2 regions of the Limnobacter thiooxidans genome follow, and region 1 is predicted to be linked to the other one. Evidence: predicted binding sites of a transcription regulator. Region 1 holds the regulator's gene; the other holds the start of a gene.
The links. Region 1 encodes HrcA, which represses chaperone genes, less so after heat shock. Its sites were predicted from a motif close to TTAGCACTCNNNNNNNNNGAGTGCTAA; they were not measured.

Region 1 (3,420 bases):
TCTCCTTCCTCGCAGGCGATGGATTGTTCTTCAAGAACGGCTTTGGCAGTCGGATTGATCTCGAACACTGCGGTGATGTTGGCGCGCTCGCAGCCTTCACGCACTTGGGATGCATCGGCGCGTGCACCCAGGCACAGTGACAGCGCATCAATCAAAATTGATTTGCCGGTTCCTGTTTCGCCCGACAGCACGGACATGCCCGGTGAAAAATGCAGGTCCAATTTGTCAACAATTACAAAATCCTGAATGGTCAAACTACTTAGCATGGCTGCTGTCTCTAAGTCCTCGAGTTTTGTGGGGGGTTTCTGTTGGGCTTGCACTCCAGTGCAGTTTTTGCCTCAGCATGGCGAAGTAATCATAACGTGCCGGGTGCAAAAGCTGGATAGGGTGTGGTGACACCTTGATCCGAATTTGATCACCCACTTTGGCACGTCCGTTGAACTGCATATCAAAGTGCACGCCGGTTTGCTTGCCCCCAGTCACAAAAACATCGATTGTGCTGTGTTGTGGCAAGGCAATCGGGCGGTTGGTCAAAGCGTGGGGTGCCACAGGCACAATCAGCAAGCCCGCCAGGCTTGGGTGCAGAATAGGACCGTCTGCTGACAGGGCATAGGCGGTCGACCCGGTTGGTGTGGATACAATGAGGCCATCTGCCCGCAGGTCGTACATGAATGTGCCGTCCACTTCGACGCGGAGTTCGACCATGCCACCCACAATGCCGCGGCTGATGACGATGTCGTTCAGTGCAATGTGATTTTCGACCAGTTTGCCCTGTCTTAATATTTGCCCTTGCAGGTAAGACCGCGATTCAGCAACTGATTGGCCGTTGATGGTATCGACCAAGGTGGGGTTGATGTCGTCAAGGCGAATATCAGTCAAAAATCCAAGGCGTCCCTGGTTAACGCCGATCAAAGGAATGTTGGAGTCCGCCAGTTCTCGCGCGGTACCAAGAAAAGTGCCGTCGCCTCCGATAATTACCGCAATTTTTGCCTTTTTCTTGATTTCTGCCAAGGTGGCGAATTCAAAATTGGGATGGTCGTCATCCAGTTTTATTTTTTTGGATGCGGTGCTGCTCAGCATGTTGTCACAGACCAGAACCTTGAATGAATTGGCGGCCAACAGGTCTACGACGCTTCGCCAAATGGCCTGTTTTGGGGAGGCACCATGCTTTGCAAATACAGCAATGCACATCCCTTTCTGTTTTGGCATTCTTGAGTTCCTGTTTTTGTCGTAAAGTGGGGCCTAAACCCAATCGTATCGCAACACGCATTTGAAGTGACCTTGATGATAGACGAACGCGCCCGTTCCATATTGAAAACATTGGTTGAAAGGTACATCACGGATGGAAGCCCGGTGGGTTCGCGGGCCTTGTCCAAGTGGTCTACGCTGGATCTGAGTCCCGCCACTATCCGCAATGTGATGGCTGATCTTGAAGAATTGCGCTTGGTGGTGTCGCCACACACGTCAGCTGGACGCGTGCCCACACCGCAGGGTTACCGGATGTTCGTTGATTCCCTGTTGACGGTCAAACCACTGGCCATTGATGTGCAAACCGCCTTGAGCGGTGGTATTCAACGCGAAGACCCGAACCGCGTGTTGAGCAAGGCCGTGAATTTGCTGTCCAGCCTGTCGTCGTTCGCAGGTGTCATCACTGCGCCCAAAAAGGCAGCCCTGTTTCGTCACGTGGAGTTTTTAAGTCTTTCGGACAGAAAGGTGTTGCTGATCATTGTGACTCCTGATGGGGATGTGCAAAACCGGATCTTGATTGTTGAAAAGCCTTACACCCAGTCTGAGCTCAGCATGGCTGCCAATTTTTTCAACCAGCATTTTGCAGGTCTGACTTTTCAGCAGGCCAAGCAACGTTTGTCGGAAGAACTGCACCAGATCAGCCAGGACATCAGCAAACTCATGCAGGCTGCCGTGAATGCGGGTACCGAATCCGAGGAAAGCGCCACAGATGGCGTCTTGTTGTCTGGTGAAAGAAAGTTGCTGGACGTGTCGGATCTGTCAACCGACATGGACCGTTTGAAAAAGATGTTCGGGGTGTTCGAACAGCGCACCGCCTTGTTGAGGCTGCTGGAGAGTTCGAACCGCGCCGAAGGTGTGCAGATTTTTATCGGTGGCGATTCCAGCCTGGTGCCCATGGAGGAAATGAGCGTGATTTCCGCGCCGTACCAGGTCAATGGCGAAGTGGTTGGCACCTTGGGGGTGATCGGCCCCACACGCATGGCCTATGAGCGACTCATTCCTATTGTGGATATCACATCCAAACTCGTTTCTTCTGCGCTGTCCGATCCGGACTAGGGTTCCGTTTCACCACGGTTCGCTTTCGGTATACTTCAAGACTTGTTGTTCACTAGGCAGTATCCATGCGCACCGAAGCCCCTTTTCGCCACGGCACCCCCCAAAAAACAGCTGTACTGCTTGTCAATCTGGGTACGCCGGACAATGCAGACACACCTTCCTTGCGTCGTTACCTGAAAGAGTTTCTTTCGGACCCACGGGTGGTTGAAATTCCAAAATTGATCTGGTGGATCATTTTGAACGGCATCATTCTGCAAATTCGCCCCAAAAAATCTGCTGCCAAATATGCCACGGTGTGGACTGATGAAGGTTCGCCCCTGATGGCGATTGGCAAGCGGCAAGTGCGGGTATTGAGTGAGGCCTTCAAGGCACGTCGCTGGGATGTTCGGGTTGAGCTGGCGATGCGCTATGGCAACCCGTCTGTGGCCAGCCGTATGGATCAGCTTCGCAAAGACGGCTATGACCGAGTCCTGGTTTTTCCGCTTTATCCTCAATATGCTGCTGCAACAACAGCCTCTGTGTTTGACGCTGTGTTCGACTGGGCCAAACCCGTGCGTAATATTCCGGAGTTGCGCCTGGTCAAGCACTATCACGATCACCCGGCCTACATTCACGCTTTGGCCGAAAGTGTCCGCAAGCACTGGCAGATCAACGGCAGGCCGAATTTTGAAGGTGGTGATGTGCTGTTGTTCAGCTTCCACGGCGTGCCTGAGATGACTTTGCTCAAAGGAGACCCTTACCATTGCGAATGCTACAAAACGGCGCGTCTGCTAGTCGAGGAATTGGGTTTGCAAAAAGGCGATTACCGTGTGACATTCCAGAGCCGTTTTGGCAAAGCCAAGTGGCTTGAACCCTACACAGACAAAACCCTGGAGGCCCTGGGCAAGGCGGGTACCAAGCGGATTGATGTGATGTGCCCCGGTTTCATGGCAGATTGCCTTGAAACCCTGGAGGAGATCAACCAGGAAGGCCGAGAAGACTTTCAGCACGCAGGTGGTGGCGAGTTCCATTACATTGCCTGCCTGAACGACAGCGAATTGTCTGCTGCCATGTTGTCGGAAATTACAGCCCAGCACATGCAGGGCTGGCCGGTTGATATGGGTTACGAAGAGTCCA
Region 2 (3,420 bases), 1.6 Mb from region 1:
TGCTGAACGCCCCGAGAAAGTTGAGCGTCCTGAACGTGCAGAGCGTCCCGAGAAAGCTGAACGTCCTGAACGTGCTGAGCGTCCTGAACGCGACTAAATCAACACATGCCGTGTGTTGAACTTCAGTTTGTTCTGTTCAGCAAAATGCTGCGATTCAAGATACGACGCCCACTAGGTCAAGAGCTCTTTGCAACTGACTAGTGGGCTAGTTTTTGTCCACGCATCCACATAACCCGAGTTTTTGCCGTATGAATTGTCCAGCACACAATTTTTTGTGTTCAGCAAAGAAGCCAGAATATGGCCATGAAGCCTGTCTGTAATCACGAAGTCGTGTTTGAGGAAAAACTGCTCGGCCTTGGCGATCAAGCGGTTCTTGTAAATCAGCCACAGGCGCATGACCAAACAATCCAGACCTATTTTTTGGGACCGCTCAAGCTGCCGCCTGAAAAAACAGATGGTTTTCATTTCATCCGCAATCAGCAGGTCCCAATCCGTCTTGGTGTCCCACTTCATGTCGACCTGTTGGTCGGAAGACTCCTTGTCCAGCCGTTGAAACAGCAAACGCAAGCCACTGCTTGCTGGCCGTGTTTTTGACGAGTAAAGCTGGTGGGCCATGTCAGGCATCAAGTGACAATTGCCGGTCATCTGCAGGGCACTTTTAAAAGACCCCACATCACGAACCAGAATATGTAAATCCGGGTGCAACTGAAGGGTGGCTGCACAGGCATCAAAGGCTTCCGGTCTTTCAAAGTGAATACTTTGGGGCAATACAATCACCCTGTTATTCCTGTACTTCGCAATCACGCTTTCCCGGTGCAATTGGTGCACCGGGTACAGGTCACCAAAATTGCCGCCACCCTGAAACAGAATGACCTCGCCAGGCTGTATGTTTTCATTGAAATTGTGGATGGATGCAATTTGAACCACCTTCACCCGATTTTCCTTCAAGAAGGTTTCTGTTCCCTTCAAGATCAGCAGGTCACCCACATTGCCATAAACCGGGACGTCGAGAAGATGGACGGGCTGGCCGTTGATCAGCTTCAGGATATCGCGGTGGCGATTCTTCAAACTGCCCATCAATTCCTGATGGGCTGTGTACGAATTGTTCATGTTGTCTGGCCAATTGATTGGGTAAGCATGCGGGGTCTGTAAAGCGCTATGGCCTACAGCCAGCCTGCAAAGGGTGAAAAACCTGAAGTTGTACTGCGTGGGTACTCACGACCCGTATCAAGGCAAACGTAGTCGACAACATTCCCGTTGACCCAGGAACTTTCCAACCCATTAGCACTCCTAAACGAAGAGTGCTAAAATCACCGTTGAAACTGGTTCATTTATTCGGAGAACACCGCAATCATGACCACAAATGCATTAACACTTGCTAATCTTCGCGCCCCCGGCAACGCCCTTGCCGTGCGCGACCCCTGGGCACTGGTGGCCCGTGGACCGCTTGGCAACCTTGATGCCTATATTTCCGCTACCCACCAAATCCCCATGCTCACTCCTGAAGAGGAAATCGAGCTGGGTGAGCGCCTGCAACGCGACAACGACCTTGAAGCTGCCCGCCGCTTGGTGCTTAGCCACCTGCGCCTGGTTGTGGCCGTGGCACGCCAGTACCTGGGTTATGGGTTGCCCCACGCCGACCTGATTCAGGAAGGCAATATCGGCCTGATGAAAGCCGTCAAGCGCTTTGACACCACGCGCGGCGTGCGCCTGGTCAGCTTTGCGCTGCACTGGATCAAGGCCGAAATCCACGAATACATTATCCGCAACTGGCGCATGGTCAAAATGATCACGACCAAGGCGCACCGCAAGTTGTTTTTCAACCTGAACAGCTTCAAAAAATACGGCCAAACCCTGTCGCCAGATCAAGTCAACGAAGTGGCGGCAGAATTGAATGTGCGCCCCGAGGATGTTTCCGACATGGAACGCCGCATGGCTGGCCATGAATTCAGCCTTGACCCGGTGATTGACGCAGACAGCGAAGAAACCAGCTACAACCCCGTCCGCTACCTGGCCGCTGAAGGCGCTGAGCCCAGTGAAGTGCTGGAAGGTGCCAATATGGAGCGTTTGCACAGCGAGGGGCTGGACCTGGCCTTGGCCAGCCTGGATGAACGCAGCCAGCGCATCATTTCCAGCCGCTGGCTGGCGGGCGAGAATGCCAAAACCCTGCACGACCTGGCCGCTGAGCTGGGTGTATCGGCAGAACGCATCCGCCAGATTGAAACCCAAGCCATGAAAAAAATGAAAACTGCCCTGCTTAAATACGAACACGGCGAAGTTTAATTAAGACTACTAATCATTTCGGGTTAAAACTGACCTACACTAAGGGCTTGGCAACAGGCCCTTTTTTTATCATGATTGAAGTACACCACCTGGAACATTCACGCTCGCAGCGCATTATCTGGCTGCTTGAAGAACTTGGCCTGCCTTACAAGGTGACCCGCTACGCACGCGATGCCAAAACCTACCTGGCCCCACCCGAGCTGCTGAAAATCCACCCGTTGGGGAAATCGCCCGTGATTACGGACGGTGACATCACCGTGGCGGAAAGCGGTGCCATTGTGGAATACCTGATCGACAAGGCTGGCGGCAAAATGCGCCCAGCACACGGCACGCAAGCCCACCGCGATTACACCTACTGGATGCATTTTGCTGAAGGAACCGCCATGCCCCCGCTGGTCATGACACTGGTATTCAACAAAATCGAGAATGCCCCGGTGCCTGCGTTTTTGAAGCCGATTGTGTTGCCCATTGCACGCGGCATCTCCAAACAGGTGAAAAGCGGTTTCATCAACCCCAACCTTGAAAAGCAATTTGCCTACATTGAAGGCGTATTGTCGAAAAACGAGTGGTTTTGCGGCAGCGAAATGACAGGCGCCGACTTCATGATGAGCTTTCCACTGGAAGCGGCCATCAGCCGCGCCGAGTCCATCAACAGCATGCCCAAAATTGCGGCTTATGTAAAACGCATCCACGCCATGCCCAGTTACAAGAAGGCGCTTGAAGTGGGCGGCCCCTACAACTACGCTTAATGACCATGAACACAGCAACAGCGTCCATCGAACAACAGGCAAAAATCCGGGAAATCAGCGGCAATGTGCAACTGGTTAGAGACGGATTTTTTCTGCCCGCCCAAGTGGGCGTGACGCTTTTGCCTGGCGACCGCCTTGTGACCGACCAATCCGCCAAGGCTGTGATCCAGTTCACAGGTGTGAATGACGCGCTGATTGTTGAAAAAGGCGCTGCAGCCACCTTCAACCTCGAAGTGGTTGAAATGGAGCAAGCCCCCCAGTGGATAGCCACCAACATTCAGGGCGAAGGCGTTTATTTCGACAGCCTGGCACTGGTCGACGACCCAACGACGGCAGACGCCGAGGCCAATAGTGGTTTGTTTGGCTTGTTCGGAACCCCCGGCACAAC

Region 2: the regulator HrcA is predicted to act here: its motif matches at 1,282-1,308, upstream of rpoH (RNA polymerase sigma factor RpoH).

The regions. Positions count from the first base shown of each region.
Region 1 covers NZ_AP028947.1:2,129,520-2,132,939, reverse strand. Annotated here, with positions in the region: gene recN (DNA repair protein RecN) at 1-266, opposite strand, end outside; gene RGQ30_RS09720 (NAD(+)/NADH kinase) at 256-1,209, opposite strand; gene hrcA (heat-inducible transcriptional repressor HrcA) at 1,288-2,304, shown strand; gene hemH (ferrochelatase) at 2,370-3,420, shown strand, end outside.
Region 2 covers NZ_AP028947.1:216,672-220,091, reverse strand. Annotated here, with positions in the region: gene RGQ30_RS01025 (hypothetical protein) at 1-97, shown strand, start outside; gene RGQ30_RS01020 (polysaccharide pyruvyl transferase family protein) at 172-1,110, opposite strand; gene rpoH (RNA polymerase sigma factor RpoH) at 1,354-2,283, shown strand; gene RGQ30_RS01010 (glutathione S-transferase) at 2,355-3,032, shown strand; gene RGQ30_RS01005 (FecR family protein) at 3,038-3,420, shown strand, end outside.